One region of the Exiguobacterium sp. ZWU0009 genome, then DNA from elsewhere that is predicted to be linked to it. Evidence: riboswitches for the same ligand, from Rfam matches in the RefSeq annotation. Region 1 holds a riboswitch; the other holds the start of a gene.

The links. A riboswitch is a leader RNA that binds a small molecule or an ion and turns the genes downstream of it on or off. The one in region 1 is predicted to bind S-adenosylmethionine.
Region 2: it holds a riboswitch for S-adenosylmethionine, as region 1 does, so the genes downstream of both, mtnK (S-methyl-5-thioribose kinase) here and L985_RS16470 (amino acid permease) in region 1, are expected to answer to the same signal.

What each region holds. Positions count from the first base shown of each region.
Region 1 is NZ_CP018057.1:3,185,007-3,189,884, reverse strand. It holds gene L985_RS16475 (polysaccharide pyruvyl transferase family protein) at 1-1,431, shown strand, start outside; SAM riboswitch class I at 1,541-1,642, shown strand; gene L985_RS16470 (amino acid permease) at 1,720-3,123, shown strand; gene mmuM (homocysteine S-methyltransferase) at 3,098-4,033, shown strand; gene L985_RS16460 (MarR family winged helix-turn-helix transcriptional regulator) at 4,101-4,523, opposite strand; gene L985_RS16455 (CBS domain-containing protein) at 4,706-4,878, shown strand, end outside.
Region 2 is NZ_CP018057.1:469,687-474,564, forward strand. It holds gene L985_RS02515 (2,3-diketo-5-methylthiopentyl-1-phosphate enolase) at 1-1,177, opposite strand, end outside; SAM riboswitch class I at 1,248-1,349, opposite strand; SAM riboswitch class I at 1,555-1,658, shown strand; gene mtnK (S-methyl-5-thioribose kinase) at 1,738-2,904, shown strand; gene mtnA (S-methyl-5-thioribose-1-phosphate isomerase) at 2,901-3,950, shown strand; gene L985_RS02530 (sugar ABC transporter substrate-binding protein) at 3,962-4,878, shown strand, end outside.

The DNA of each region.
Region 1 (4,878 bases):
TTCGAACAGTTCGATGCTCCTTATTTGATGAAACATAATTCCATTGGAGGAAACGTTGGAAATCTTATCTATCAATACAGTATCTTTCGGACGTTGATGACAGAAGGTACGACGATTACACCTGACTATTACTATTACGACGAAGAACGGGCAGACGAAATCAATGCCAACTTTGATCTTTATGTCATTCCGTTAGCGGACGCATTCCGAAAAGAATTCGTACCGACGTTACGGAAATATACACGTCTCATCAAAAAATTAAAGATTCCAGTCGTCGTCATCGGTGTAGGATTACGTGCACCGTTTGAACCAGACTTAGATGGTGGATTCCCATTCGATGAAGATGTTAAAGCATTCGTCAGTGCCGTTCTCGAGCGCTCAAGCATGCTTGGTCTTCGCGGAGAGATCACATCGAAATACTTAACACGTCTTGGTTTCCGCGAAGGGATCGATCATCGTGTCATTGGATGTCCTTCGATGTACGCGTTTGGTCGCGACTTGCACATCCGTGAAACGAACATCACACCTGAGTCGATGATTACGGTCAACTCGTCACGTTTGGCTCCACAAAACGTCCTTGATTTCATTACACGCGGAATGGAAGAATACCCGAATCATTACTTCATTCCCCAGTGGATGAAGGAACTGAAGTTAACGTACACAGGAACGCACCCGATCGCAGATCTTTCAGTGACGAACTATCCGGTGAAGATGTCGGATCCTGCTTATATGAATGATCGGGTCCGTTTCTTCTTGAACGCACAGACATGGTTCGATTTCATCGGACAAGCAGACCTTAGTTTTGGTGCGCGCTTGCACGGAAACATCACAGCGACGCTTGCGGGTACGCCGAGTATCCTCATTCCAAAAGATGCACGGATGCGCGAATTGACGGATTACCATCAATTGACGCACATTTGGGCGAACGACATCAAAGCGGATACACAATTATCCGACATCGTAGCCAACGCTGACTTCCAAAGTCCAGCACGTGTTCAAGCGCGTAACTTCGACAACTTCGTTGACTTCTTGAACGTGAATGATCTTGAGCATATCTATCAAGAGACGAACTATCCTGAGAATGTACCGTTTGACCGTCAAATGGCGCAAACTGAGTTGCTCCCACCAGTCCAGCCGATTTCTGGCGTAAGTCTTGAAGAAGCAGTAGCCCGTTTCGAACGGTTCTTCCCGGAACAAGAGAAGAAGATTGCGGATGCGCAAAAACAGACGAAAGCACAATTAGCTGAAAAAGATAAGAAAATCAAAGCATTGCAGAAACAAACAGGAACGGCTCAAAAGGATCAAGAGATTGCGGCGCTCAAAGCGCAACTGGCTGCCCAAACGAAGAAAATGAAACATCAGCAAGGGACATTGAACCGGAAAGCGGTTCGTGCAGCCTTGAAAACAGCGGATTTATTCGCCAAAAAATAAGACATCCAAACATTCCGGAACGATACGATGCGGAATGTTTTTTGGGTAGAAGTATTCTGAATTGTGTTGACAATTCGAAAAAGACTTGATAGGGTTAGGAACAATTACATACTTATCCAGAGAGGTGGAGGGACTGGCCCTATGAAACCTCAGCAACAGGTCGAAAGATACTGTGCTAATTCCTGCGGGTGCTGCACCCGATCGATAAGATTTCCGAATTGTCGACCGACGCATCCGTGAGGATGCGTTTTTTGTTTGAAATAGGTGGAATGAGGAGGAAACGAATTCATGAAAACGAGTGGGGCTTTTCGACGCAAGATGGAATCACGTCATCTGATTATGCTGTCGTTAGGTGGTGTCATTGGAACAGGATTGTTTTTAAGTACAGGTTATACGTTAGAACAAGCAGGACGGGTCGGGACGATTTTGTCGTATTTGATTGGGGCAGTCGTCGTCTACTTAGTTATGTTAAGTCTCGGTGAACTCGCCGTGCACATGCCGGAAACCGGTTCATTTCATAAATACGCAACGAATTACATCGGACCCGGTACCGGTTACACAGTCGCCTGGCTCTACTGGCTGACGTGGACGGTCGCCCTTGGTTCAGAATTCACGGCAGCAGGTATTTTGATGCAACGTTGGTTCCCGTTGATTCCGGTGTGGGTGTTCAGCGCCTTATTCGCTGCGATGATCCTTGGTATCAACGTCTTGAAGGTCCGCGTGTTCGCTGAAGTCGAGTTTTGGTTTTCAGCGATTAAGGTCGTGACGATCATTGCTTTCATTTTACTTGGTGCGGGAGCCATCGTCGACTTCATTCCACTGCAAGATGGTAGTCCGGCTCCATTCTTTTCTTCGTTAACCGAAGGCGGGTTGTTCCCAAATGGCGCTTTCGTCATCTTCATGACGATGCTTGCCGTGAACTTTGCTTACTCGGGAACGGAACTGATCGGTGTAGCAGCAGGTGAAGCAGTCGATCCGAAACGGACGATTCCGCTTGCGATCCGGACGACGATTTTACGACTGGTTCTCTTTTTCGTCGGTACGATCATCGTGTTAGCCGTCTTGTTGCCAACGGAAGGGAAAGGCGTACTCGAAAGTCCGTTCGTCGCCGTGTTTGAACGAATCGGAATTCCTTACGCAGCAGACGTGATGAACTTTGTCATTTTGACAGCGATCTTGTCGGCAGCGAACTCTGGACTTTACGCCGCCTCTCGGATGCTCTGGTCGCTTGCGAACGAACGCATGATTCCACGCTTCTTCGCCCAGGTGACGCCAAATGGGGTGCCACTACGAGCCGTATTGTTCAGCATGCTTGGCGGAGGACTTGCCTTGCTGTCTAGCATCTATGCAGCAGGAAGTGTCTATATTGCGCTCGTCTCGATTTCCGGTCTCGCTGTCGTCGTCGTTTGGATGAGTATCAGCGTTGCCCAGTATCGCTTCCGGAAACAATTCCTCCGTGAAGGGCATACGGTCGACGAATTGGTCTATCGCACACCACTCTTTCCATTCGTCCCGATCGTTGCTTTCGTCGTTTGTTTGATTTCCCTGATTGGTATCGGATTTGATCCGACCCAACGCATTGCCTTGTACTGTGGTATTCCATTCATCGTGATCTGTTATGTCGTTCATGCGTTCACGAATTCTTCTCAGAAACGGAGTGTTGAAGATGTCCCGAATCAAAAATCCAGTTGATCAACGATTACAGGAAGTTCCCTTTCTCATTTTAGATGGTGCCCTTGCAACCGAACTTGAACAGAAGGGATTCGACCTGAACGACCCGCTTTGGTCAGCACGTCTCTTAATCGAAGCACCGGAACAGATCGAACACGTCCATCGTGACTACTTTGAAGTAGGTGCCGATGTTGCCATCACTTCAAGCTATCAAGCAAGTATTGAAGGATTCAAGCAACGTCATATTAAGACAGAGGAAGCACAGGCGCTGATTCGAAAAACAGTCACCTTGGCGCAAAATGCACGCTCGCGTAGCGGAAAGAGTGACGCATTAATCGCGGGATCAGTGGGTCCTTATGGTGCCTACTTAGCAGATGGCTCTGAGTATCGCGGTCATTACGGGGTGTCAGCAGATGTGCTAGAAGCCTTTCACAGACCACGTATCGAAGCGTTGATTGAAGCAGGAGCGGATCTGCTGGCATTCGAGACGATTCCGTCGCTCGAGGAAGCGGTCGTGTTGTTCCGGATACTTGAAGCGTACCCAGAAGTGTCTGCTTGGCTGACGTTCTCGCTTCAAGATGCGACACATATCAGTGAAGGAACGGCACTTGCGACGTGTATTGAGACGGTTGGACAACACCCGCAACTGGCAGCAATCGGTGCAAATTGTTTTCCGGCATCTTACGCGACTGACTTTATCCGTCACGTCAAGGCGTTGACGGACGTGCCAATCATCGTCTATCCGAACTCTGGTGAGGTCTATGATCCGGTCGCAAAAACATGGTCGGGTACGAATCAGTGTACGTCGTTCCAAACCGTCGCGAAGACATGGTATGAGGCAGGGGCACGATTGATCGGTGGTTGTTGCCGAACGTCACCTGAACACATCGCACAAATTCGTTCGGTTTATCAGGTTGCTCATACATCATGAATAATGACGAAAAAACGGACGCGAAATCGATTGATTTCGCATCCGTTTTTTTAATGGTGTGATTCCGTTATCGTTCGCGCAAGGCACGATTAAATTGTTGGAGCAGGCGTCCAAAATCTTTGGCATCATCCGATGGCCAGTCCATCAGGAGACGTTCGATGCTCGCGAGGCGCGCTGTCCGGTAAATCGTGAGCTCTTCTTGTCCTTTATCTGTGATGTGATAGAAGAAGGCACGTCCATCTGTCGGATCTTTTACTTTTTCAACAAGTTGCTTCTGATCGAGTGCCGCAGCTTGGCGACTGACGGTCGAGACATCAAGCTGAAGTTCACGGGCAAGTGTTTTAACACCGACCTTGCCGGAATCCGCTAATTGTCGCAGTAACAGGTAGGAAGCACGATCCAAATTACGATTGTCTGCCGTCGCTGTCGTCAAGCGCCGGATCAGGATCGCTAACTCCAATTCAATGGTTTCGAGTGCTTGTTGAGACATCGGGTATCTCCCCTTTCAAAAAAGTCTCTCTGTCCCTCATGATTACCCAATGTGGATAAGCTGTCAATCCGAAAAGCAGGAGGCTTGACAGAGTTGTAGTTGTATTATACAATCATTTTTGTTCTTTTAATTGTATCATACAACTTTTTTATATGAGAAACGAACGACAAAGGAGAATTCAGATGAAAGCTAATGAGTCGATGAAACAAGAAGTCATCACGGTAAACGATACAGATCTGATTCGGACGGTCATCGAACGATTCATTCAGTCTGGTATTAGCGGCGTCCCTGTCATCAATGCTGAGCAAGAAGTCGTCGGATATATCAGTGACGGAGATATCATGCGCGCGATCGG
Region 2 (4,878 bases), 530 kb from region 1:
CCCAAGCGTCGAGGGCGATCCGTAATTCTTCATGACGCGATGCTGCCGCCGATAGGGATTCATTTGCGAGTGCCGCATCGAGTGCCTGACGGAAAGCAATGACACCAGCCGCAGCACCTTGCGGATGACCATGTACGCCGCCGCCGGCGTTGATGACGGAATCGATACCGAAGTCCCGTACGAGTTGAGCGACGAGTCCAGGATGAATACCAGCTGAAGGAACCGGGAAGATCGATTTCGTCTGACCGAGACGGGTCGCTTCGACCGCGATGCCACGAGCGACATCCTTTGGCAAAGCGACATTGCCGTAAGGAGACGAGAATAGCGTCAAGTCTGCTCCAGCAGCACGCGGTAATGTGCCGAGTAAGACAGGAGCTGCGACTCCGTGATTCGGGCTAGCGATCAACGCACCGCTATATGCTGGATGATTGAAGATCGGAACGTTGATTTCCGGATCACTCGCCAGTTCGCGTAAGACGTCGAGTCCGTATGTGAAGGTATTCAGCAAGAATGCGGTCGCTCCAGCATCAATCAATCGCTTGGCTTGATCCTTGAGCGTAAAGACGGGACCACTGAGTGTGATCGCATATAACGCACGTTTACCGGTCCGGTGGAAGTGAGCATCGATGACCTCACGTCCGATTCGTGCCCGGTCAATCGTCGGTGTCAACGGATTGTCGTATAGGATCTCATCGTCTTTGACGAGGTCAATCCCACCAGCGAGTTGTCCTTCGAGTTGATCACGAAGGAACGATAAATCCCGTCCGATGACTCCTTTGAAGATGCTCATTAATAATGGGCGATCTTCGACACCGATCAAGGAGCGGACCCCTTCGATCCCGAATTTCGCACCTGGAAAGTCCGACGTAAATGTATCGGGTAATAGCAATTCCGTTAGTTTGATTTCACCGTCGAGTGAGAGTTTCCCGAAGACGGTCGTCAGAATCGCAGAAAAGTCGCGCGACACGTTATGTTCCGGATAACGAATCGTGATATATCCTTTGCCATCGCGCTCTTCGGTATGTACGACTTCCCCTTTGAACGAGGCGAGTTGTTGTTGTTCGAGATGATTCAGTTCCGTCCAAGAACCGACTGTCAGACCAAGCGCGAGTTGTTCAGCGCGTTGCTCGAGTCGATCACGGGCAGTCAATTGATAAGTAGCAGTGATATAAGCCATGTCTTTCCTCCTTCAACAAAAAAATGGTCTCTCGTCAGTGACAAGAGACCATGAATAATTCGAACGTGGACTCTTATCTGTCAGCTTAGTAGCTGCAAGAATTAGCACCGTGCCAAAAGGTCGGTTGCTGCGACATCGTAGGGCTTGTCCCTCCGTCTGCTCTTGATAAGAATTGGATGAAATTGTGAAATCTAATTGCAATTTTTACATGAGAATCGTCACTTGTCAAATTATTTTTAGAAAATTTATTTTTTTGAAAATACTCTTTCTATATATGGCATGAAAACGATATCGATTTCTGCTTGATTTCGATTTGACAGCGAGGAAGTCGATTGCGTAAGATTCAAATCAATATCACACACGACAACTACATACGACTCTTATCGCGAGTTGGCAGAGGGAATTGGCCCGATGACGCCGCAGCAACCGACCACTAGGCACGGTGCTACATCCAACAGACGTTTCGTCTGAGAGATAAGAGGACGCAGTGACTTTCCTGCGCCTCTTTTCGATGACGAAAAGAGGCGCTTTTTCGTGTATTACATTAGGGGGAAACTGAGATGACATACAAAGCATTCACAGAACAGGACGCGATTGAACGGGTCCGCTCATTAGGACTGATCGGCGACGGAGCCGTCGAAGCAGAAGAGATTGGCGATGGGAATCTTAACCTCGTCTTCCGAATTCGAGAAGGTGAACATCGATTGATTCTAAAACAAGCACTCCCGTACGCAAAAGTCGTCGGTGAGAGCTGGCCATTATCGCTCGAGCGGGCGTGGATTGAGCAATCCGCACTCCGTGAATTCGCCCGGCATGCCGTGCCGTTCGTACCACGTGTTTTTCATGCTAGTCACGAAGAGGCGTATACGGTCATGGAAGATCTTTCACATCTGACGATCGTTCGGACTGGACTGCTCGCGGGTGAACAGTATCCGTTGCTTGCGGAACATATCGGTTCTTATCTCGCTCGGACTTTATTCCATACATCGGACTTTGCGCTTGGTCCGGTTGAAAAGAAACGTGTTGCTCGAACGTACTACAATCCAGATTTGTGCGATATCACAGAAAAACTGATCTTCACAGATCCGTTTCATGACGCGGAGACGAACGAGATTGAAGCCGGACTGGAGGAAGAAGTGGCACGTCTTTGGGCAGACGATGAGTTAAAACGCGAAGTCGCAAAACTCGAAGCACTCTTCATCACGAAAGGGGATGCGTTGCTACACGGCGATCTACATACAGGAAGCATCTTCGCTTCGGCGACGGAAACGAAAGTCATCGATCCAGAATTCGCCTTCTATGGTCCATTCGGATTCGATGTCGGGCAATTCATCGCCCATCTTTTCTTCGCGGCATATCCAGATTACCCTACACGACGTGACGCAAGAATCAAGGACATCGATACGTTCTGGCTGACGTTTGCTTCAACGTTCCGTGCCTTATGGGAACGGGAAGCCGTCGAACCATTCCAGGCATCGGGACTTGTTGATGATGTACTGAGTACGATTTTACAGGATGCCCTTGGCTTTGCCGGTTGCGAATTGATTCGGCGGACGATCGGTCTCGCACCAGTCGCTGATTTAGAATCAATCGATTCAACGACGGAACGCTTAGAGCGAAAACGTCACGCCCTCCGTCTAGGAGCAGCGTTAATCAAACGTCGGACAGAATGCCGGACATTTGATGATTTACGAAACTTTGACGTAACGGAGGAGTTAAGCCGATGAGTGCATTTGTTCAAAGTATCCGTTACGAAGACCGTGTCTTGACGATTCTTGATCAGACACGTCTACCGCAGGAAGAACACTATGAAGTCATTACTGATCTTGCGCAAGCAGTTGAGGCAATCAAACAATTGCGTGTCCGGGGCGCACCTGCGATCAGCCTATTCGGTGGATTCGTACTCGTTCAGGAAGCGTACCGGTTTGAAGCAGAACTGTCGATCTATAAGCAAGCTTTGCTTGAGACATCAGCGACGTTACTCGCGACACGACCGACGGCCGTCAACTTACGAAATGTCCTCGATCAATTGAATCCAATCATTCAAGACGGAACGTCGGTAGAAGAGATCCGTGAACGGTTGGAAAAACGAACAGTCGCCTTATATGACCAGGATGCGCAGACGTCACGTCAAATCGGGATTCATGCGTTGGAGTTGTTCCAGTCAGGCGACCGGATCCTAACGATTTGTAATGCTGGATCGATTGCGACTGCTGCTTACGGAACGGCACTTGCGCCGTTCTATATCGCAAAAGAACGTGGCATTGAATTATCCGTTTTTGCGAGTGAGACGCGACCGTTACTGCAGGGGGCACGGCTGACAACATGGGAGCTGCAACGTGCCGGCATCGATGTCACATTGATCACGGACAACATGGTCGCTCATACGTTGAAAGAAAAACAAATCGACGCGATCATCGTCGGTGCTGACCGGATTACACGAAATGGGGATACAGCGAATAAAATCGGAACATTCCAATTGGCATTGCTCGCGCAAGCCTTCGATATTCCGTTTTACGTCGCGGCACCACTCTCGACGTTCGACTTCTCGCTCGTTTCCGGTGAAGCGATTGAAATCGAAGAGCGTGATCCGCAGGAAGTGACGGCAATCCAAGGTGTCGCGACAGCACCAGCGGGAGTCGCTGTCTTCAACCCAGCGTTTGATGTCACACCACACACATTAATCACGGGCATCATCACGGAACTCGGTGTCATCACGCAACCAAATGAAGAAACGATTGAACAATTAACAGGGCTTCAACCCCTCGGATAAGGAGATATGTCATGAAAAAATTAGCTTACGCCGTCCTAGCACCGGCACTGTTACTAGCGGCTTGTGCGAATGGAGAAGCGACGACGACGAAGGTCGTCAAGGATGTACCAAAAGGGGTTCAATCGGACGTCAAGATCGCCGTCATCCGCAACCTGGCATCGGACGACCATACGAAACAATTCCTTGATGGCGCACGAAGTGAAGGGGAAGCACTCGGCTTTAAAGTCAGCACGTTCATTTCAGAAGGGAACGACGTCAAGTTCAAGGAGCTTGTCGCGCAAGCGATTCAGCAAGATTATGATGGGCTCATCATCTCGCACGGCAAGGAAGACTACGCCTATGACATGATCAAACCGGCGGTCGATAAAGGACTGAAGGTCGTGACGTTCGATACGGTCACGAAGAAAAAAGGAACGGCGCTAAAAGGTGTGACGGAAACGTTCCAAAACGATCATCAACTCGCGAAGCTATCGCTCGATGAAGTGACGAAGGTGACGGACAAAAAGCCGGTCCGTGTCATCAAACTGTGGTTCGGACCAGGTTTTGCCCCACTCGATCGTCGTCAGGAAATCTATAAGACGTACGAAGCAGATGGCAAAATCAAAACGCTTGAGACGGTTGGACCGACAAACTTCCAAGACGTCCAAGGGGATATCGCAACGAAGATGAATGCGATTCTCGCGAAATACCCGAAAGGAAGCATTGATGCGGTTTGGGGAGCATGGGACGAAGTCGCAAAAGGGGCATACAAATCGCTTAAGGATAATAAACGTCAAGAAATTCCGTTGATCTCGATCGATGTCTCGAATCAGGACATCAACTTGATGCGTGAAAAGGGCAGTAACTGGGTCTCGACGAGTGCGGTAGATCCATTCTTGATTGGACAAACGGACATGCGATTACTGGCTAAGAAAATTGCCGGCGAGAA